4 regions of the Roseovarius sp. MMSF_3298 genome follow, and region 1 is predicted to be linked to each of the others. Evidence: riboswitches for the same ligand, from Rfam matches in the RefSeq annotation. Region 1 holds a riboswitch; each other region holds the start of a gene.

Region 1 (5,633 bases):
TGATTACCGCCCCAAGGCGCGCAATGGTCCGTATTGGGGGATGATGCAGATCCTGCCCGCCACGGCACGGGGCATGGGGTTCCAGGGTCAGGCGAGCGACCTGCTGAATCCTGAGACCAACCTGAAATACGCGGTGAAATACCTGCGCGGCGCGTGGCTGGTATCAGATGGCAGCGAGCCCGATGCGGTAATGTGGTACGCGCGGGGCTATTACTATGCTGCGCGGGACAAGTGCCTGCTGGTCGAGACGGGCCTGCGCGAGCGCGAGATCGCCCGGCACTGCCGCTGAAGCCGGGCGTCTAAAGCGGCCAGAACACCAGGATCGCCGGCACGGACACGGCAACCACGATGATTTCGAGCGGCAGACCCATGCGCCAGTAATCCCCGAAGGCGTAGCCGCCGGGGCCGAGGATCAGCGTGTTGTTCTTGTGCCCGATCGGCGTGAGATAGGCCGAGGACGCGGCCACCGCGACGGCCATCAGGAACGGGTCGGGCGAGACGTCGAGCGTGCTGGCCATCTGGATGCCGACGGGGGCGGCGACGATGGTGGTCGCGGTGTTGTTGAGCACGTCGGAGAGCGTCATCGTGACCACCATCAGCACGGTCAGGATCGCCCAGGCGGGGAAGCCTGCCGTCAGGTCGACGAGGCCGCCCGCGAGCAGGGCGGTGCCGCCCGCCTCTTCGAATGCGGCACCCAGGGGGATCATCGAGCCGAGCAGCACCACCACGGGCCACTCGATATGGGTGTAGAGCTCCGACGGTGGGACGATGCGCGTCAGCACATAGGCCATGACCACCAGCCCGAGCGCGATAGGCAGGTAGAGCAGGCCAAAGCTGGCCGCGGCGACGGCGGCACCGAAGATGCCGATGGCAGCCCAAGTCTTGCGGTCCTGCGTCACTTTCAGCCCGCGTTCGGCCAGCGGCAGGCAGCCCAGCCACTCGGTCACGTCCGAGCCGGTTTCGTGCGGGACCAGCAGAAGGAGGATATCGCCCGGTTGAATCGTTGTCTTGCGCACTTGCTCGCGGATCTGGCGGCCGCGGCGGGAGATGCCCATCAATACCGAGCGCTGACGCCAATTCAGGCCCACGGACTGCGCCGTACGGCCGGCGATGCGGGCGTCGCGGGGGACCACGACCTCGATCATGTCGAGCCCGTCGCCGGCGGCGCGGACCTTGTCCTCGCGCTTGGAGTCCGAAAAGGCGAGAGACAGCGCGGAGCGGAACTCATCCAGCGCGTCGGGCGTGGCCTCGATCACCAGCGCGTCGCCGGCTTGCAGAATGGTGTTGCGGGCACGGCCATAGCGGCGTTTGCCGTCGCGCACCACGCCGAGAAGCGCGACGTCGTTGCTGTCGGCATCCTCCTGCAACTCTGCGAGGCGCTTGCCGATCTGGGCGCTGTCCTCGGGGATGGTGAGTTCGGCCAGGTAATCGGCCAGTTCGGCGGCGTGCAGACCGCTGTCGTCGCGGGCCGGAATGAGCCGCCAGCCGATGAGGGCGACGAAGACAAGACCGGCAAGCGCGGTGACGGCGCCGACGGGGGCAAAGTCGAACATGGAGTAGGATTGCCCCAAGGCGTCCTCGCGGATGCCGGCGATGATGATGTTGGGGGGCGTGCCGATAAGTGTGACCATGCCGCCAAGGATCGTGGCAAAGGAAAGCGGCATGAGGCTGAGCCCCGGAGATCGCTTGGCCTTGCGCGCGGTCTGGACATCGACGGGCATCAGCAGGGCCAGTGCCGCGACGTTGTTCATGAAGGCCGAGAGCACGCCGCCGATGCCGCCCATGATGGTGATATGCGCGCCGAGGCTGCGCGAGCTGTCGACCAGCGTCCGGGTAATGAGAAAGACCGCGCCCGAGCGTACCAGACCGGCGGAGACAACGAGGACGAGGGCCACGATGATCGTTGCCGGGTGACCGAAGCCGGTAAAGGCCTGCTCGGTGGGCACGACACCCAGCACCACGCCGAGCATCAGCGCGCCGAACGCGACGATATCGTAGCGGTAGCGGCCCCAGAGCAGTAGCGCGAACACGCCGCCGAAAAGCGCGAAGAGTATGATCTGGTCCTGGGTCATCTGGGCGAGGTCTTTCCGGAGTGGTCTGACGGGCGCGGCCCGTCCGGCCAGCCTAGAGGCAACGGGCGGCGGCGCAACAGTCGATTGCCGGGATTGCACAGCGGCCCGCGCCTGATTTATAGAGGCGTGAACTTTACACATGTCATCGGAGGCGCGTCATGGCCGGCCACTCAAAATGGGCGAATATTCAGCACCGCAAGGGGCGTCAGGATGCCCAGCGGGCAAAGCTTTTCTCCAAATTTTCCAAGGAGATAACGATTGCCGCCAAAATGGGCGATCCGGACCCCGACAAGAACCCGCGCCTGCGCCTTGCGATCAAGCAGGCCAAGTCGCAGTCGATGCCGAATGACAATATCGACCGGGCGATCAAGAAATCGGTCGCGGGCGACGGCGAGGATTACGAGGAAATCCGCTATGAGGGCTATGGCCCCAACGGCGTGGCGGTGATTGTCGAGGCGATGACCGACAACCGCAACCGTACCGCCAGCACGGTCCGCTCGACCTTTACCAAGCATGGCGGGAACCTGGGCGAGACTGGTTCTGTCGGGTTCATGTTCGAACGCAAGGGGCAGGTCACCTACCCGGCGGATGCGGGCGACGCCGATACGGTGATGATGGCCGCGATCGAGGCCGGGGCCGAGGACGTGGAATCGGGCGAGGACGGGCATACCGTGTGGTGTGCGGATACCGATCTGAACGACGTCAGCACCGCGCTGGAGGCGGAGCTGGGCGAGAGTGACGAAACCAAGCTGGTCTGGCGGCCCACGACCACGACTGAGCTGGACCTGGAAGCGATGCAGAAGCTGATGAAGCTGATCGACGCGCTGGAGGATGACGATGACGTGCAGAACGTCACGACGAATTTCGAGGCCAGCGATGAGGTGATGGAGCAGTTGGCGGCGGAGTGATCCTGCCGGCCCGGACCATGGAGCGGCGTCCCCTCGGGGCGCCGTTTTGCGTTTGGTTCGGCGTCGTGCATACGGCACGCGATGTACAGTGTGATGGACCTTTCGTCGGCGGTGCGGCATCCTGCGCTCGGCCATGGGAGACAGACATGCAGATCGAACACGAGGACGGCGAGAGCAAGGGGCGCTATGTCACCCGCATCGGTGACGGACCGGAGGCCGAGCTGACCTATTCCAAGTTGGGAAGCTCGGGAATGATTATCGACCATACCGGCGTGCCGGACGAATATCGTGGCGATGGTGTGGGTTTGGCGCTGGTCACGCGCGCGGTGGAGGATGCCCGGGCGGCGGGCCGCAAGATCACGCCGCTTTGCCCCTTTGCCGCGGCGCAGTTTCGACGGCATCCCGAATGGGCCGACGTTCTGGCCTGAGGGCTGGTTTGACGCATGTGTCGTCGGGAGGCCCTTCAAGGTCGCAATCGCGTGTTGCGCCAGAGGCCGGTTGGCGGCAAGATGATGGTCCCGAAGGTGCCACGAAAGCCGTGGAGAATTGGGAAGCCGGTGAAAGTCCGGCGCTGCCCCCGCAACGGTAAGGATGGGGGATACCGCAGAGGGCCACTGGGGCAAGATGCCCCGGGAAGGCGCGCGTATCCGCACCCCCGCCAAGCCCGGAAACCAGCCCTTGGGGTGAACGTCGAACCGCGGGGGGCGGTACGGGCGGTGGACCGAAAAGCGGTTCTCGCGCGGCTTTCCTTCGCCCCAGTCCGGCCCGGGGTGTGGCCGGAGGAAGAGCAGAAGACATGAACCTGACACCGATCATGGATGGACTGGAGCGCAGCGGCGCCACCGGCGCGGAGGCCGAGGCCGTGGCGCGACTGGGATTCCTGGAATGGGTTTTCGCCTATCCGGGGACCGTCACGGCGCGCGTGTTGCGCGAGGCGCTGGCCGAGCCAATTGTGCAGAACCCGGGCAGTGCTGCGGCGTGTGCCTTCGTCGATTTCCTGGAAGAGGCGCGGCATGCGGCAGCGATGGCCCGCGGACGGCGCGGGCGCGCGGCTCGGGTCATGCACTGAGCTTACGGAATTTGGCCCCGTTGTCACGTGCGGCGGGGCGCATCCGGTTCAGGTGTCCGGAAGATGAAAGGATGGTGTCGCGCAAAAAAAACGGCGACGCCAGGGAGGAGGAGAGGCGCCGCCGTTCTTTACGTCGGGTCCCAGGGAGGAGGAAGGGACCGTTCGTTACAGTTGGGCTCGTTCTGAGCCCAGGTCTTGCCGGGACCGCACAAGGGAGGAGAGGCGGTATCCCGAACAGGTGCCAAACGGGAGGAGAAGCACCTGATTGTTTTAGCGAGCGTTTGGCGCGGTGGCCGTTTCGTTCGCTGTTGAGTTAAAGATAGCGATATGCTGCGCTTGCACAATAGATTTTGCTGCAACGCGGCTATGCAGGAAGCGCATAGAAGAATAGTTCATTTTTTGCGTGCAATATCATCTATTTGCCGGTTTTTTGTGCGGGATTGAAACGGGGGTTGTGCCTGCTTTCAGAAATGCGACTTTTGGCGGCGCAGATGCATGGAGGCAGGGCATGACGGAAATACTCGACAAAGTGCGCCAGGAGCTGGAACGGCTTGAATTGCCGGACGGTGGTACCGTGATTTCACGCGACATGGTGCGTGCGATGCGACTCGAAGGCAGCGAAGTGCGATTCGTGCTGGAGGCGCCCACTGCCGAGATGGCCCGCCACATGGAGCCCCTGAGAGCAGCCGCCGAGCGCGCGGCGCTGTCGGTCGAGGGAGTGTCTTCGGCGCAGGTGGCGTTGACCGCACAGGCGCCCGAGGCCCCGACCCCGTCACTGAAGGTGGGCCGGCACCCCGAGGGCGGAAGCGCGTCGATCCGCCCAGGCGGGGTGAAGTCGATTCTGGCGGTGGCGTCCGGGAAGGGCGGCGTGGGCAAGTCGACCGTGGCGTCGAACCTTGCGGTGGCACTGGCCCGGGCGGGACGGCGCGTGGGCTTGCTGGACGCCGATATACACGGGCCGAGCCTGCCGCGCATGATGGGCGTGACCGAGCGGGCGAGCAGCCCGGACGGCAAGATCCTGACTCCGCTGGAGGCACATGGCGTCAAGATGATGTCCATCGGACTGATGATCGAAGAGGACCGCGCCGTTGTCTGGCGAGGGCCGATGCTGATGGGGGCTTTGCAGCAGATGATAAGCCAAGTAGACTGGGGCGAGCTGGACGTGCTGCTGGTGGACCTTCCGCCGGGAACGGGGGATGTGCAGTTGACCCTGTGCCAAAGGGCGGCGCCCACCGGTGCACTGGTGGTCTCGACGCCGCAGGATGTGGCGCTTCTGGATGCGCGCAAGGCGATCGACATGTTCAACACGCTGAAGACGCGGGTGCTGGGGCTGATCGAGAACATGTCGATGTTCCATTGCCCGCAATGCGGATACGAGGCGGCGATTTTCGGCCATGGCGGCGTGGCGCAGGAGGCCGAGAGGCTGGAGTTGCCGCTGTTGGGGGCCTTGCCGATCGACCTCGACACACGGCTGGGCGGCGACGCCGGGCGGCCCGTGGCGCTGGAGGACGGTCCGGTGTCGGAGGCTTATGCGCGGTTGGCGGATCGGCTGGTGCAGGGCGGAATGGCGTAGGCCCAATTCGG
Region 2 (5,633 bases), on a different contig from region 1:
TTCCGGCCCGCAAGTTCGTGGTGAAGGCGCAGATCACCTCGGGCGCGCGCGGCCTTGCCGGCGGCATCAAGTTCGCCGCCACCGCCTCTGCGGTAAAGGACGAGGCTGCCAGGCTTCTGGGAAAGCAACTGATCACGAACCAGACCGGCGCCACCGGTGAAACGGTGCATGCCGTCTATGTCGAAGCCGACGTCAAGCATGACGCCCAGTATTACATTGCCTTCGCACTAGACCCCGACACTGGCGCACCGCTGCTCGTCGCCTCCCCCGATGGTGGGGTGGAATTCGAGCAGAAGGCGCAGATGAACGCTAGCGAAGTCGCCAAGCACAGCCTGACCGGCAGCCCCGATGCGGATCGCGCCGGTCTGACCGAGTTTCTGTCCGGCATCGGGATGGAGGACGAGAAGGCAGTCGAGCAACTTCTGTCGGCCTGCGAAGCGTTCATCGAGAACGACATGGCGCTGCTGGAGATCAACCCGTTCGTCCGCACGCCCGACGGCACCTGGATGGCCATCGACGCCAAGGTCGCGCTGGATGCCAGTGCCGCGTTCCGGCACCCGGAATGGGATTCGATGGTCTCGGGCGAGGGTCTGCCCGCCGTGGAAACCGCAGCGCAGAAAAGCAACATCAACTTCGTCAAGCTGACCGGCAACCTCGGGGTCGTGGTCAACGGCGCGGGGCTGGGCCTGGCCACGAACGACATGATCATCGATGCGGGCGGCAAGCCCGCGAACTTCATGGATATCCGCACGACCGCCACCAGCATGGACATCGCCCGCGGCGTCGAACTGCTGCTGCAGGAGCCTTCGGTCACTGCCATCCTGCTGAATGTGCATGGTGGCGGCATGACGGTCTGCGATACCATCGCCGAGGGCGTGAACTTCGCCTATTCGCGCAACAAGGGCACCAAGCCCGTTATCGCCCGTCTGGCCGGCCAGAACGCCGAATGGGGCCAGCGCATTCTCGTCGACCGAAAGGTGCCGGTCGAGATTTGCGGCACCATGTCCGAGGCCGTCAACCGCGCGGTCGAAATCGCATCCAAGGGGGCACGCTGATGGCAATTCTGGTCAACGAGAACACCCGACTCCTGGTTCAGGGCATGACCGGTCGCGCCGGCACGTTCTATACCGACCAGGCGATGCGTTACGGAACGAACTGCGTTGCGGGCGTACGTCCCGGGCGTGGCGGCACCTCGCATCTCGGCTTGCCGGTCTTTCACACCTGCGCCGAAGCGGTCAAGGAAACGAAGGCCAATGCCAGCCTTGTCACCGTGCCCGCCCCCAAAGCCGCCGACGCCATGATCGAGGCGATCGAAGCCGAGATAGAGGTGGTCGTCTGCATCACCGAACGGGTGCCGCAACACGACATGCGCAGGGTCAAGGAGGCGCTCGAAGGGTCGCAGACAATGCTGATCGGCCCGAACAGCCAGGGAATCCTGACGCCCGGACAATGCAAGATAGGGGTGATGCCGACCGTCGACGCGAAGCCGGGCCAGATCGGCATCGCGTCGCGCTCGGCCTCGCTCACGTCCGAGGTTCTGGCCAGTTGCAGCGCCGCCAATCTGGGCCAGTCCACAACCGTCGGTGTCGGAGGCGACGTGCTGCACGGGATCGGCTTTGTCGGCTGCCTGGAAAAGTTCCGTGACGACCCGGATACGAAGGCCGTGGTGCTGATCGGCGAAATGGGCGGACGCGAAGAGGAACTGGCCGCCGAGTATCTCTCTTCGGTCGATTACGGCAAGCCCGTGGTGGGTCTGGTGGTGGGGCGTCACGCGCCGGTCGGTCGCCGGATGGGCCACGCCGGCACATTGTCGGTCTTCGGCAACCTGTCGGCCGATGACAAGGTTTCGCTTCTGCGCGATGCGGGCGTCGTGATTGCCCGCGACGCAGGAACCGTGGTGGAAACCGTCCAATCCTGCCTGTCCTGATTTCGGGAAATTCTCGAACGACCTGTCGCGTCGTACCCGAAGGCAGGCCAGGACACTCAAGAAAACCGCTCAGGCACCGGATGAACTTACGGATTCGGTTTCCTGGGCCGACGACCGTGCGACGCAGGTCGAAACCCAGACCAAATTGACACGGCAAGACGTCAGCCGGTCCCGCGTTGGGATTTTCTCTTTCCTCACCCGGCGTCATGCACTAACACCCGAGTCGCTTCGGTTCCTGTCGGCTTTCCGGCGGGAGAATAGGGAATGCGGTGCGACGCGCCAGGCGTCAACTCCGCAACTGCCCCCGCAACTGTAGGCGGAGAGCGAGGCCGGACCATGTCACTGTCATGCGGCGCATGATGGGAAGACCCGGCCAAGCGTTGACCCGCAAGTCAGGAGACCTGCCGAGGTGATCACCCTGTCCGAACGCGGGGCGCGTTTCGACAACGGATCTTCCGTAGCGGTGACACTTGCACCGTCTGCGAAGAGTTTCCTTCCAGGCATGAACCAAAAAATCAGCGCATCAAGCGCGCCCCGGAGGGACAATCCATGTCACGCCCGTTCAAGTCCGTCCTTGCGGCAACCACCGCCCTTTTCATCCAGCCTGCCGTCGCGCAGGATGAACCCTATGACCTCGGCACGATCTTCGTCTCCGGCGGCCTGACGCCCATCGAAGGCAGCGCGTATGGCCGCGCCGGCAGCGTCATCACCGAGGAAGAAATCGAGGACCGCAACGCGGTCTACGTCGCGGACCTGCTGCGGTCGCTGCCGGGTGTTTCCGTATCCCGCACCGGCGCCTATGGCAGCGTCACCCAGGTGCGTCTGCGCGGTCACGAAGGCAACCACACGCTCGTTCTGATCGACGGGATCGAGGTCGCCGCCCCCAATACCGGCGAGTACGACTTTTCCGGCCTTCTGGCCGCCGATATCGAGCGCATCGAGGTCATTCGCGGACCGCAATCGGCGCTTTACGGCTCCAACGCCATCGGCGGGGTCATTTCGATCACCACCAAGACGGCGCAAGAGCCGGGTTTCTCTGGCAACGTCGGTTTTGAAGTGGGATCGGACGGCACCACCGAGGGCCGCCTCGGCCTGCGCCTGAATACCGAACGCGGTCAACTCAGCTTTTCCGCTGCGCGGCGCGAAACCGGCGGATTCGACATTTCCGGCACGCCCGGCGGCGAGGATGACGGCGATCTGAACCGCACCTACAACCTCAAGGGCCGCTACCGTGTGAACGAGGTTCTGACGATCGGCGGCAGTATCCGCCATGTCGACCGCACCGGCGACAGCGACAGCGGCGTGTTCGGCGCACCGACCCGCGCAGGTCTTGTCGTCGATGACCTGTCGGGCACATCGCTTCAGGAAACCTATGGTGGCCTTTACGCAGAACTCGATACGCTTGGCGGGCGGCTCCTGAACCGGGTTGACCTGTCTTTCGGCACGATCGACCGCCAGGGTGTGAGCGGCGCCGGCGTGCGCAATTCGGACAATTCCGGCACCCGCGCAAAAGTCGCCTATCGCGGCACGGTCGCGCTGGACGCGCCCACCCTCAACAGCGCCAACCATACCCTTAGCTTCGCCGCCGAATGGGAGCGTCTGACCTACAAGGAAAACGATCCCACGATCGTCTTCGCGCCGGGACAGCTCGTCAAACGTTCGCGTGAACAGACGGCCATCGCGCTCGAATACCAGGGCGATTTCGGAAATGGCTTTGCGCTACAGGGCAGCGTGCGGCACGATTTCAATGACAAGTTCGAGGATTTCACGACCTACGCGATCGGTGCCTCCTACCAGTTGCCCAACCAGACGACGCGCCTGCATGCCTCTTATGGCACCGGCGTCCAGAACCCGACGCTGATCGAGCAATTCGGCTTCTTCGCCAACTTCGCCGGCAACCCGAACCTTGAACCCGAACAGAGCAAAGGCTGGGATTTCGGTGTCGAGCAGCAATTCCTGAACGGTCGTGGCCTGATCGACGTGACCTATTTCAACGAGGAACTGACGGACGAGATCACGTCGGTCTTCGACCCTGGCACGGGGATCTCGACACCAGTCAACCAGACCGGCACAAGCGACCGGCAAGGCATCGAGGTCGCCGCCAGCGCCGCCCTGACCGACCGGCTGGACATGTCGCTCAGCTATACCTGGCTCGACGCCGAAAACCCTGACGGCAGCGTCGAGGTCCGGCGCCCCGAGCACGAGGCGCTGTTGCGGCTGGGCTACCTGATGCCGAATGACCGCACCCGCCTGAACCTCGAGGTGCAGCATGTCGCCGGGCTCTTCGACAGCGACTTCACCGCGGCGTCGCTCGGTGCGAATGTGGTAGAGCTTCAGGACTATACGCTTGTGAATGTCGGCTTCAGCCACGAAGTTACCGATGACATCCAGGTCTACGGACGGATCCATAACGTGACGGACGAAAGCTACGAAGAACTGGACGGATACTCGACGCAAGGCCGCACCGCGTTCTTCGGCGTGACCGCGAACTTCTGATATGGCGGCGCGGCGCTTTCATATCGTCGCGACCCGGCTCGCCTTCGCAGTGATCCTGTGCTGGGCGGGCCTTGCCTCGGCCGAGGCGCCGCGCCGCGTCGTGTCGATGAATCTCTGCACCGATCAGCTTGCCATGCTGCTTGCCGGGCCGGGGCAGTTGCATTCGGTTTCCGACATCTCGCTCGACCCGCGGATGTCGGCGATGACCGAAGAGGCGCGGGGCTACGTGATAAACCAGGGCCTGGCCGAAGAAATCTACCTGATGCAGCCCGACCTGGTTCTGGCGGGCAATTTCACGACGCGCGCCAGTGTCGCCATGCTGCGCCGGCTGGGCGTCGAGGTGGTCGAGTTCGAGCAGGCTCGATCCCTGCCAGAGATCCACAGTAACATTCTTCGCATGGGTGAGATTCTGCACCGGCAGTCCGCCGCACGCGAGATGGTCGCCCATTTCGATGCGCGCCTTGCCGCGCTGCAACAGGACAGCGGCGACCGGCCCGACGCGATGCTGTACTACGCCAGCGGGTATACGTCGCCGGCAGGCACGTTGTCGGATCAGATCCTTCAGGCCGCGGGCTTCGACAACGCGGCGGTCAAGGCCGGGCTCGGCACTCAGATGAAAATCCAGCTGGAAACGCTGGCGATGCTTGATCCCGACATCGTCATCACTTCGCAGCCATATCCCGGCGCCTCGCGCTCCGAGGCGATCATGCAGCATCCGGTGGTCGAGGCGCTGCGCGCCGAATTGCCCTTTGCCACGGTCACGGACAGCGACTGGGTCTGTGGCACGCCCCACGTGCTGCGCGCCATAGAATCGCTGGCCGAGACCCGTCATCGGCTGACGAAAAACACGCCATGACCCGTCTGGCGATCATCCTGTGCGTGCTGGTCGTCGGGCTGTTCTTCGGATCCCTGCTGATTGGCCCCGCCGAGATCGGCATCACCGACAGCCTTTCAGCGCTCTTCGTCGACGACGGCGGCGCGATGACGCTTGTCATGCGCGAGATCCGCCTGCCCCGAGCCTTGCTGGCCCTGATGATCGGCGCCAGCCTCGGTCTTGCCGGTGCCGCGATGCAGGGCTACCTGCGCAATCCGCTGGCGGAACCGGGGCTGATCGGCGTGTCCGGCTCCGCGGCGTTCGGCGCGGTGCTGGCCATCCACACCGGCGTGGCCGCGTCCTTCGCGCTGGCCCTGCCCTTCTCGGCCCTGGCCG
Region 3 (5,633 bases), on a different contig from region 1:
CGTTGGCTACGCCTCGGACTGCCACCGCAAACCCGCTGGCAGCAGTTGGACGAGGCAATCGGCGCCGCCTGACCTCATCTTGCAAGCGCCAAAAGACCCGCAACATCCAGATGCGTCTCAAGATGCGCCGCCAGTTCATCCAGCGTGCGCTCCACCATGGCTTGATATCCCAGATCCGAGGCATCGGCCCCGTTCGAGTTAAGCCAAGTCGCTCGGAACCTGTCATCGCCGAACATCCCGTGCAGATAGCTGCCCGCCACGCGACCATCGGCAGACACCGCCCCCTCGGCCACGCCATCCACCCTGGCGAACGGTCTCGCGCGGTCCGACCCGTCACTGCGGCCGATATGAATCTCGTACCCGGCAAATGGAAGATCCAGCCCCACGTGGTGCGCGTCAACCTGGGTCACGCTCTTGTCGCCCCCCATGACCGTCTCGATATCCAGCAATCCGAGTCCCGGCGAGTCCCCCGGCGGCCCCTCGATTCCTTCCGGATCCGAGACGTTACGGCCAAGCATCTGGTAACCGCCGCAGATGCCCAGCACCCTGCCGCCCCGCCGGTGATGCGCCAAAAGGTCGACGTCCCACCCCTGCCGGCGGAGGAAGTCCAGATCACCGCGTGTCGATTTCGAGCCCGGAATGATCACCAGATCCGAATCAAGCGGCAACACCTGCCCCGGTTCCAACATGGTCACGCGCACGCCCGGCTCCTGCGTCAGCGGGTCCAGGTCGTCGAAATTCGCGATCCGTGACAATTGCAGGCAGACGATGTGAAACGCGCCCTGAACCGGGCTGTCGGCGATATCCAGCGCGTCCTCCGCCGGCAACCGCCACGCCTCGGGAAACCACTGCGCCACGCCATAGCCGCGCCAGCCGGTGCGCGCTTCGATTTCCCGGTATCCATCCTCGAAAAGCGTCGGATCGCCGCGGAACTTGTTGACCAGAAAGCCACCGATACGCGCGGCATCCGCCTTCGGCAGAACCGCCTGCGTGCCGACGATCTGCGCAATGACACCGCCGCGATCGATATCGCCACACAGGACCACGGGCACATCCGCCGCCTCGGCAAAGCCCATATTCGCAATGTCGCCCTTCCGCAGGTTGATCTCGGCGGGCGAGCCTGCCCCCTCGACAATCACAAGATCATGCTGTGCCCTCAGTCTGGCAAAACTGTCCTGAACGGCCGACATCAGCGTCGGTTTCAACTTGGAATACTCCAGCGCCTTTGCCGTGGTCAGACGCTTGCCTTGCACGATCACCTGCGCCCCGACATCCGTTTCAGGCTTCAGCAGAACCGGATTCATATCGGTGTGCAACGTCACCCCACAGGCCATCGCCTGCAACGCCTGCGCACGGCCGATCTCGCCACCGTCCGCCGTCACTGCGGCGTTGTTCGACATGTTCTGCGGCTTGAACGGCGCCACACTCAAGCCTCGATGCCGCGCGGCCCGGCACAGGCCGGCCACCAGCATCGACTTGCCGACATTGGACCCCGTGCCCTGAATCATTATTGCAGGCATGGGCGGACCTCGATACCAGGTATTGGCCTCTGGCGACTATCCCCGAGGACCACGATAGGACGCATCAGAACTCGACACCCTTCTGGGCTTTGATCCCATCCCGGAACGGATGCTTCACCAGGCTCATCTCGGTCACCAAGTCGGCCGCCTCGATCAGTTCGGGCTTGGCATTGCGCCCCGTCAGGCAGACATGCGTCATCGCCGGTTTCTCGTGCAGCAAAAAGTCCACGACCTCGTCGATGTCGATATAGTCATAGCGCAACGCGATGTTGATCTCGTCCAGCAGCACGAACTTCATCTCGGGATCGCGAATCTGCTCCTTGGCGATGGTCCAGCCGTTCTGCGCGGCGGCGATATCGCGTTCCCGGTCCTGCGTCTCCCAGGTGAACCCTTCGCCCGAAATGAAGAACCGGCATTCGTCCGAAAAGCGGTTGCGCAGCATCTCGGCCTCTCCGGTCACCCAGTTGCCCTTGATGAACTGCACCACCGCGCAGGGCATCCCATGCGCGATGCAGCGCAGAATCATCCCGAATCCCGAAGACGACTTGCCCTTGCCCGGTCCGGTATGGACCATGACCAAGCCTTTCTCCTCGGTCTTGTCCGCCATCATCCGGTCCCGCGCGGCCTTTATCTTCTTCATCTTCTCGTTGTGGCGGGCAGTCTTTTCCGCTTCGGACGGGTCGGACATGGGACGTCTCCTTGACACAAGGTGGGTTTTCGCAGCATGTCGCACCGTGTTGGTGCCTGTGTAAACAGGTGAAAAGGGAATGTGCAGCGCATTGCGCCAGGCACAGCCGCCCCCGCGACCGTGAACCGGGAAGGTTTCCACCGCCACTGGCGCAATGCCGGGAAGGCCGGAAACCGTGGGCCGAAGGGCCCGAAACCGCAAGCCGGGAGACCTGCCAACAAGAAGGAACAGACGGACCGGACGGGGTGTGCCGGGCTCGGATGGGTGGCCACCCGCCACCCCCGCGCGCACCCCCGACAGTGGAGGACACATGAGCGCGCGCATAGAACTGCTGATCTGCATCAAGTGCCGCAAGGGGCAGGAAACTCCCGAGGACGAGCGCCGCCCCGGCCAGCGCCTCTATGACGAGGTTACGGCGCGTGCGCTGCCCGACGGCGTCACCGTGACCCCCGTCGAATGCCTGCAAAACTGCGACGCTGGCTGCACCGCCGCCATGCGCGGCGGCGAACGCTGGACGTATCTGTACGGAAATCTCGATGAAACGTCGCATCCCGACATGCTGCTGGAGGGCGCGGTCCTCTATCAGCAGACCGAGGACGGGCTGATCCCGTGGCGCCAACGCCCCGAACATTTCAAGCGCAACTGCGTTGCGCGCATCCCACCCCTGACTGCAAAGGCTGACCAATGACCGATCTTGCAAAACTTCCCGTCACCGTCATTACGGGCTTTCTGGGCTCCGGCAAGACAACCCTGGTGCGCCACCTGATGCAGAACCCCGGCGGCCGCCGTCTGGCCGTGGTCGTCAACGAGTTCGGCGATGTAGGCGTCGACGGAGACATTTTGAAAAGCTGCGCCATTCCCGATTGCCCGGCGGAAAATATCATGGAACTGGCCAATGGGTGCATCTGCTGCACCGTGGCCGACGATTTCATCCCGACGATCGAGGCGCTGATGGCGCTCGATCCGCGCCCCGATCACATCCTGATCGAAACCAGCGGCCTGGCTCTGCCCAAGCCTCTGCTCAAGGCGTTCGACTGGCCCGATATCCGCTCCAAAATCACCGTCGACGGCGTCATCGCGCTGGCCGATGCCGAGGCCGTCGCGGCAGGCCGCTTCGCCCCCGATGTGGCCCGGGTCGATGCCCAGCGCCTCGCCGATGACAGCATCGACCACGAAACCCCTCTGTCGGAGGTGTTCGAGGACCAGATCTCCTGCGCCGACATCATCCTGCTGACCAAGCCCGACCTTGCCGGCCCCGACGGCGTGGCCAAGGCGAAAGAGGTCATCGCCGCCGAAGCCCCCCGCCCCCTGCCCGTGGTCGAGGTCGCCGAGGGCGTCGTCGATCCCCGCGTGATCCTCGGGCTCGAAGCCGCCGCCGAGGATGACATGGACGCCCGACCCAGCCACCACGACGATCACGACGACCACGAGCATGACGATTTCGAATCCATCGTCATCGACATCCCGGAACTGGGTGATCCTTCCGATCTGGTGCGCCGCATCGAGGATCTCGCCAACAACCAGAACATCCTGCGCGTCAAGGGCTATGCCAGCGTCGCCGGCAAGCCGATGCGCCTTCTGGTGCAGGCGGTGGGCGCGCGCGTGCGCCATCAATATGACCGCCCGTGGAAACCGGACGAGGCCCGCCGCGGGCGCCTCGTTGTCATCGCCGAGCATGACGACGTGAATATCGACGCGATCCGCGCCGTACTGGCTCCGGCCGAGGCGGCCGAGTAACCGATGCACGTCGTCTTCCGCGAAAGCCACGGTCTGGAAGAAACCGACACCCCGACCGACCTGGGACAAAGCCCGGCGGACCTGGTGGTCTTGTCGTTTTCCGACAGCGACCTTGGCGCCTTCGCGGAAGGATGGCACCGGCGGCGCGACAGCCTGCCCGACGTGCGCCTGGCAAACCTCACCGCCCTGCGGCATCCGCTGTCGCTCGACACCTATGTCGAACAGACGCTGGCCGGCGCCAAGGGCATCCTGATCCGGCTGATCGGCGGCGTGCCCTACTGGGAATACGGGCTACAGCAGGTGCTGGCCCTGGCGCAGGAAAAAGGCATCGCGCTCGCCGTCCTGCCCGCCGACGGCCGGCCCGACCCCCGGCTTGACGCCTATTCCACCCTGCCCGTCTCGACCTTGCGGCGCCTTGCAGAGCTTTGCGACAACGGCGGCAGCGTCGCGGCACAGGCCGCCCTGCAACAACTGGCGCTCGCCGCCGGCCTTTACGCCGCGCCAGTGCGCGGGGCCAAGGTGCTGCCCATGGTCGGCGCCTGGACGCCCGAGCATGGCGCCTGCTGCCCTCTCGCCGACCTGCCCGTCACGCAGACCCGCATCCTGATCGTCTTCTACCGCTCCTACGTGGTGGCCGCCGACCTCGCCCCGATCGAGGCGCTGATGCGGGCCTTCCAGGCACGGGGCCATCATGTCCGCGCCCTCTTCACCCCGTCGCTCAAAGCCCCCGAGGCGGCGGGCTGGCTGCGCCGGCAGGTGCAGGCTTACGCGCCCCACGCCATCGTCAACGCCACCGCATTTTCCGGCAAGGGCGACGACGGCACCTCGCCGCTCGACGCCGGCAACGTGCCGGTCTTCCAGGCAGCGCTGGCCACCTCCACCCGCGACGCCTGGGACGGGTCCGAGCGCGGTCTTTCGCCCGCCGACCTTGCCATGCACATCGTCCTGCCCGAGGTCGACGGGCGGCTGACCGGCGGCACGATCTCGTTCAAGGAACCGGGCGTGCGCGATCCCGACCTGGAATTCTCCCGCTTCGCACACCGGGCCGAACCGGACCTGACCGCCGCACTCGTGGCCCGCGTGCAAGGCTGGCTCGACCTCGCGGCAACACCCGCCGCCACGCGCCGGCCAGCGATCATCCTCTCCACCTATCCCGGCAAGGACTGGCAGATGGGCCACGCCGTGGGCCTCGACGCCCCCGCCTCGGCCCGCGCCATCCTGTCGGACCTGCGCGAGGCAGGCTATTCGGTGGACGAGACTCCGGCGGCATTGGAAGACCGCCTGCTGGCGCGCGACATGCGCCTGGCGTTATCGGAGTACAAGACGCTGCTGGCGCGCCTACCCGCGCCTCTGCGCGAGGACCTGTACTTGGCGTGGGGCCGGCCCGAAGACGACGCCGATGCAGTGGGCGGGGAGTTCCGTTTCGCCGCTCTGCGCCTCGGCAACGCCATCGTCGCGCTGCAACCCGAACGCGGAACGCCCAAGACCCGCGACGATGATTACCACGACCTGTCCCGCGTGCCGCGCCACGCGTATGTCGCCTTCTACCTCTGGCTGCAAACCCAGGCCGACGCGCTCGTTCACATCGGCGCGCATGGCACACTGGAATGGCTGCCGGGCAAAGCCGTCGCCCTTTCGCCCGCCTGCTGGCCCGAGGCACTGACCGGCACGATGCCCGTCATCTACCC
Region 4 (5,633 bases), on a different contig from region 1:
GACACCCAACGATCGGATTATCGGCAGGAAATTCTCTGAATCGGTATCGACGAAAGGCCGAGCGACAAATTTGGATGCACCGCGTTTTGTCTATTTCCTGCGTGTATCAAGTGATCGGGCGGTGGTGCCACGGCCATGCCGCCCGATGCCACGGGTCAGCAGCCAGATACCCCATCTACACACCCCTTCATCGGTTCTTTTGCCGCTCCATCTATTTGCATCATCAGGATACAACATGCCTAGAAGGGCAATCCCGAGAGAGATCGGGTTGGCTGGAAAGCCCGATGCAGCGTTTCAGCTAGCATGCCGACACGTTGCCTCAACTCAGGTTCTCGAAACGTTCCCTTATCAAACCAGCTTAAACCGTCCCCTTGGCGCTGACTTCAAACGGTGACGGTCATCGATATGCGATCCGCCAATCGCCCTTGGCACAGCGACAGCGCCCTGCTGAACGCCTGTGCGGTTGCGTTTGACCGCAGGGAGGCAGATGCCCAACTGGAAAGCCCGAGACGCTGAGCGGTCCGGGCCACGCCTCAAAATCCTGCCCGAATTGACCAGAGGCGCAGGATCTGTATGCCTCAACGTGACGACGCAACGCGAGACACCGAATGAACCCCTCCGCCACTGTCCATTTCTGTCAGAACTGCGGTCCTTTGGACTTTGGACCTCTGCGCGAGGAATTGACGGCCACAGGGCTGGCAGACGCGGTGAGTATCGTCGAACGCGGGTGCATGAATGGCTGTGCCAGTCCGGTTTCCATGGCTATGCAGGGGCCGGGCCGGGCCATATATTTCTTCAACGGGGTAGATCCGGCGGCGGATGCAGAAGATATCGTCGCAACCTTGCACGCCTATCTTGCCGCCCCCGACGGCTGGATCGAGGACGCGCAGCCATGCGGTAGACTTCGGTTTTGTCTGGTCGGCCGCGTCCCGGCGCTCAGTTGCTGAGCATGACGCTCTGCGCAACCGGAGCACCGCCCACGGCCAGTGGCCGGTGATCGTTACTGTTCAATACCACCTCAAGTTCCACCTCGCCTTCGGGCAGGGTCTCCAGATGCATCCAGGGGCCATAGACGCGAGCCAGCTTGACGCCGTTGGCATAGACATGGGCATGTCCTTCGCCCGGAACATGGGCGCGGCTGGCATTCTCCGGCGAGAGCCGAAAGTTCTCGGTCATGATATGCAGGTTCCAGCCGGCGGACGGATCAGGCGTCACCTCGATCTCCAGCTTCGGCGCATCGGCGCCCGCCGGGACCGACAACATGGCGCCATGATCGTGCATGGCCGCGCCGGCGTGCTGCTCAGGACCGCCATGAGGAGCCGGATCGCCATGATCATGCCCGTCAAAGGTGACGCCGTTCGCCGCAGCCACCGTGAATCCAAGTCCCCCGCCGAAAACGAGGCCGATAAGAAGCATTGGAATGGAACGGTCCATGGGCGAATCCAACGTCATGTTCGATAAAGAGAACGGGCGCGCAAGGCACGCGCCCGAGCAATGATGTGCCAGTGTCAGACGGTCTGAGCCTGGCCGGTCGTTTCACTTTCGCGCGACCAAAAGAAGCCCGCGAAGGCCCCCAGCATGACCCAGGCGGCCAGTCCGGTTCCAAGAGCGCGCGACGCGAACAAGGCGCCGATCTCGGTCGGAACCGGTCCGGTAAAGACTTCAGGCTCGGGCGCACCGATGACATGCGGCGCCAGTAAGAGCACAACGGCTGCACCCCATCCGGCCCAGTTCCGGCTGAACGCGATCAGCCACATGGCGATCGCGGCCGTCAGCACGGTTGCAAACCACCAGATCTGGCGCTCGTAGACATCCGCCGCAGCCACGCCCGGAACTTCCGGCGCGAGGGTAAAGCCCGGTGCAAGGTGTACCGCGACAAACCCGGCAACGCCCCAGATCAGGCCCGTGCGAGCGTCGATTGCCGCACCACGGCTTTCAGCCAGCGACATCAGCGCCACCAGGATCATCGCGTAACCGGAATAGATCAGCATCGTGAAAATGATACTCAAACCATCCCGCACGGCATCGAAGCCCGGCAGCTCTGGCGTGGCTGAAGCGGTCGATTCGGTCCCGAAATGCACCAGGTCGCCACCTTCATAAAGCTCGGCATGAAGAAGGACCGGTTGAACGAAAAGAAGCTGCAACAGGGCGATAATCAACCCTGCGGCAGCGCCAGCGAACAAGGCGCTGGTCAGCAGACGCGTGAACATCGGTTCAGTGGCAGGGGAAGCCGGTGGCGTGACGCACGTCATGCGCCGCGTCGTGCAGCGCCGCGGCCTGAACGTGGCCTGCCACGAAGATCACGCCAAGGCCCAGCGCGGCGATGGCGATCACCGAAACCAGCCCGGAGGCCGATGTTGCCTGTGCGGTGGATGCAGTCTTTACAATCATAGTAGTACCTCTTTGCCTTCACACCCGAAGGCCTTGTGGTTTCAGTCGCGATCAGCAGGTCTCCTGGCTTGCGGGTCTTCATCGTCTGGCTGGCCTTCCCGGATTGCTCCAGTGACGTATTCAGCCTGATTCGCCGCCTACAGTTGCGGGGACAGCCACGGAGTTGCCGAATGTTTTCAGGCGCACCGCGTTCCCTGTTCTCCATTTCTTGCGGAAATGGAACTGATCACTCTCGTTAGTCTAGCAAGCACCGCGACCTGTCAACAATACAACGCAAAACGATAGGCGAATCTCGAACCCAGCGGCTCAACCGCGAAGCCAACGTCCCAGGCCGGCTTGGAAACGTACTCTGTGTCAGGCTTGCAAAGTCCCGCCCCACTCTGACATAGACACGACAACCGCCGCGCCGGACATCAAAGCAATGACGCTTGCCGACGCTTTTCACACGACATCGCCCTCCGATAGGGTCGCCTGAAACTCGCAGCATCCATCCCGGAGCCCCTCCATGGCGGATCAACTCAAGCCAAGTCCGGCGCGTGTCTTTTCCTCGCACGAAAGGCAATGTCTCTACGACATCATCGAGGCGCGCCGCGACGTGCGGAACGAGTTCCTACCAGACCCGATCGACGAAGACGCGCTGCGCCGAATCCTCGCAGCGGCCCACGCCGCGCCCTCCGTCGGCTTCATGCAGCCGTGGAACTTCATTCTGTTGCGTGACGCCGAACTCAGAACCCAGGTGCACAGCATCTTCAACCGCGCCAACGAAGAAGCCGCCGCCATGTTCCCCGATGATCGTCAGTCCGCCTACAGGTCGCTGAAGCTCGAAGGGATCACCAAAGCGCCGCTCAATATCGTGGTTACCTGCGATCGTACCCGCGGCGGAAAGGTGATCCTCGGGCGCACGCACAACCGTGACATGGACCTTTATTCGACAGTCTGCGCGGTGCAGAACCTATGGCTCGCCGCCCGCGCCGAGGGGATCGGCGTGGGATGGGTCAGCATCTTCGATCACCGCGAAATCGCCGCTCTGCTCGGCATCCCCGAACATGTCGAGCTGGTGGCCTATCTCTGCGTGGGATATGTCGATCAGCTCTACGACCAGCCCGAACTGGCAGCCAAGGGGTGGCGGCAGCGGATATCGCTCGATGACCTTATCATGTACGAGGGCTGGCAGGACTGACAGCCCGGCAAAAAGGCCGTCAAAGGCACGCCAGCGTGACCCAGATCGCGGTTTCCGAGACCATTTGCACGGCCCCCAGAACATCGCCGGTCTGTCCGCCGATTTTTCGCCATGCCAGCCAGCCGATGGCAACTGTCACCATCGCGCAGGCCAGCAGCGTCCAAGGCGAAATCACCAGCGCCACAGCCGCCAAAGCCGCGAGAACGCCCCGCGCGGCCCTGCTGCGGCCCGCCGCGCTTTTCCCCAGACCATCCGCGCGGGCCGGGGTAAGACTCTCCTGGACCGCGACCATGCCCCCCCGGCTCAGCATCGCTGCGCCGACGAACGCCCAAAAGCCGGGATCGGCGGCGGCCACGGACACCGCCCACAGCGCCGCGACCACCCCCACCGCAACCACGCCGTAGCTGCCGATGCGGCTGTCGCGCATGATCTCCAGCGCGTGCGCCTTGTCACGTCCGCCACCATGGCCGTCGGCAAAATCCGCAAACCCATCGAAATGCAGCGCTCCAGTGACCAGCGCCATTGCGCCCAACGCCAGGAGAGCCGAAATTTGATCCGGCGCGCCAATCGCCTCCGCCAGACTGAAAATCATCCACGTCAGAGCGCCGACAACGGACCCCACCGGCACGAACGCCCACCTTGCGGCCAGCATCGTCGGCGGGTCGTCACCGATCCGACCCGCCGGAAGCCGGGTCAGCAGCATCACCGCCAATTGAAACTCGGCAACGCGCGCTTGCAGGTTCATTGACCCGACACCCCCGCCTCGGCAAATGTCGCCATCCCGTTGTGGCAGGCCAGCGCCGCGCGCAACACGCCCAGCGCAATCGCCGCGCCCGACCCTTCGCCCAGCGCCATGTCCAGCGACAGGATCGGCCGCATCCCCAGTTCCGACAAAAGCCGCGCATGGCCCGGCTCACGGCTGACATGACCGACAAGGCAATGGTCGAGAAACTGCCGGTCGGCAGCAAAAAGCGGCACGGTCGCGGCCGTGCAGATGAACCCGTCGAGGATGACCGGAATACGCCGCGCCCGCGCCTCCAGCACGGCGCCGCAGATCGCCGCCTGCTCCCTCCCGCCGAGCCGGGCAAGAATGTCCAGCCCAACGGCATCCGCGTGAAGCGTGCAGGCGCGTGACACCACGTCGATCTTGCGCGCGACCCCTGCGTCATCTGACCCCGTTCCCTTCCCGACCCAAAGCGCCGCGTCTCCGCCGAATGCGCCCTTGGCCATCGCGGCGGCGATGGTCGAATTGCCGATACCCATCTCGCCGAGGATCAAGACGCTGACGGCGGGATCGACGGCCGCGGCCCCGCGGCGCAGGGCGTCCAGTGTATCAGCGTCCGACATGGCCGGCGCGGCGGTGATATCCGCAGTCGGCCGGTCCAGCTCCAGCGCAATCACCGACAGATTGGCCTCGTTCGCGCGGCACAATTGATTGATCGCGGCGCCGCCGTTCTCGAAATTCGCCACCATCTGCGCCGTCACATCCTGTGGAAACGGATTGACCCCCTGCGCGCAGACACCGTGATTGCCCGCAAAGACCAGGGACTGCGCGCTGGCGATGGCGGGCCGTTCCCTGCCTTGCCAACCCGCCATGAAGATAGCCAGTTCCTCCAGCCGCCCCAGCGCGCCCGGCGGCTTGGTCAGGCTGTTCTGTCGCGCCAGCGCCGCCTCGGCCGCCTTATCGTCGGATAGGGGCAAACTACCGGCGAGGCCCGCAACCTCGTCCAGCGACGAGACGTCAGAAAGAATGGTCATTCGGCTTCACCTTCATCGGGTAGCCCGCCACGGTCAGCCAAACCTCTTCACAGGCCTGCGCCACGGATTGGTTCACCTGCCCCGCGGCATCGCGGAACAGCCGGGCCAGCTTGTTCTCCGGGACGATCCCCTGCCCCACCTCGTTGGTAACAAAAACGACCGGCGCGGCCTGGCGCTCCAGCGTCTTGACCAACCTGCCGGTCTCGCCCCACCAATCGCTGTCTTCCAGGATGAGGTTGGTCAACCACAGCGTCAGGCAATCGACGAGCCGAGGCAGTGTACCATCGGTGTCTTGCAATGCTCC

Evidence for each region. Region 1 has a riboswitch for cobalamin ahead of RBB18_RS10340 (hypothetical protein). Riboswitches for the same ligand answer to the same signal wherever they lie in the genome.
Region 2: it holds a riboswitch for cobalamin, as region 1 does, so the genes downstream of both, RBB18_RS22035 (TonB-dependent siderophore receptor) here and RBB18_RS10340 (hypothetical protein) in region 1, are expected to answer to the same signal.
Region 3: it holds a riboswitch for cobalamin, as region 1 does, so the genes downstream of both, RBB18_RS12130 (DUF1636 domain-containing protein) here and RBB18_RS10340 (hypothetical protein) in region 1, are expected to answer to the same signal.
Region 4: it holds a riboswitch for cobalamin, as region 1 does, so the genes downstream of both, RBB18_RS12075 (CbtB-domain containing protein) here and RBB18_RS10340 (hypothetical protein) in region 1, are expected to answer to the same signal.

Annotation. Positions count from the first base shown of each region.
Region 1 covers NZ_JASHIN010000009.1:100,527-106,159, reverse strand. The annotation lists gene RBB18_RS10360 (lytic transglycosylase domain-containing protein) at 1-289, shown strand, start outside; gene RBB18_RS10355 (SLC13 family permease) at 300-2,072, opposite strand; gene RBB18_RS10350 (YebC/PmpR family DNA-binding transcriptional regulator) at 2,231-2,980, shown strand; gene RBB18_RS10345 (GNAT family N-acetyltransferase) at 3,127-3,408, shown strand; cobalamin riboswitch at 3,486-3,675, shown strand; gene RBB18_RS10340 (hypothetical protein) at 3,777-4,049, shown strand; gene RBB18_RS10335 (Mrp/NBP35 family ATP-binding protein) at 4,558-5,622, shown strand.
Region 2 covers NZ_JASHIN010000044.1:1,411-7,043, forward strand. The annotation lists gene RBB18_RS22025 (succinate--CoA ligase subunit beta) at 1-1,055, shown strand, start outside; gene sucD (succinate--CoA ligase subunit alpha) at 1,055-1,927, shown strand; cobalamin riboswitch at 2,140-2,351, shown strand; gene RBB18_RS22035 (TonB-dependent siderophore receptor) at 2,477-4,423, shown strand; gene RBB18_RS22040 (ABC transporter substrate-binding protein) at 4,425-5,279, shown strand; gene RBB18_RS22045 (iron ABC transporter permease) at 5,276-5,633, shown strand, end outside.
Region 3 covers NZ_JASHIN010000012.1:21,658-27,290, forward strand. The annotation lists gene cobD (threonine-phosphate decarboxylase CobD) at 1-72, shown strand, start outside; gene RBB18_RS12120 (cobyric acid synthase) at 75-1,520, opposite strand; gene cobO (cob(I)yrinic acid a,c-diamide adenosyltransferase) at 1,585-2,208, opposite strand; cobalamin riboswitch at 2,242-2,442, shown strand; gene RBB18_RS12130 (DUF1636 domain-containing protein) at 2,519-2,896, shown strand; gene cobW (cobalamin biosynthesis protein CobW) at 2,893-3,945, shown strand; gene cobN (cobaltochelatase subunit CobN) at 3,949-5,633, shown strand, end outside.
Region 4 covers NZ_JASHIN010000012.1:12,571-18,203, forward strand. The annotation lists gene RBB18_RS12060 (DUF1636 family protein) at 654-947, shown strand; gene RBB18_RS12065 (hypothetical protein) at 937-1,434, opposite strand; gene RBB18_RS12070 (CbtA family protein) at 1,509-2,210, opposite strand; gene RBB18_RS12075 (CbtB-domain containing protein) at 2,215-2,391, opposite strand; cobalamin riboswitch at 2,427-2,633, opposite strand; gene bluB (5,6-dimethylbenzimidazole synthase) at 2,897-3,571, shown strand; gene RBB18_RS12085 (adenosylcobinamide-GDP ribazoletransferase) at 3,591-4,316, opposite strand; gene cobT (nicotinate-nucleotide--dimethylbenzimidazole phosphoribosyltransferase) at 4,313-5,329, opposite strand; gene cobU (bifunctional adenosylcobinamide kinase/adenosylcobinamide-phosphate guanylyltransferase) at 5,313-5,633, opposite strand, start outside.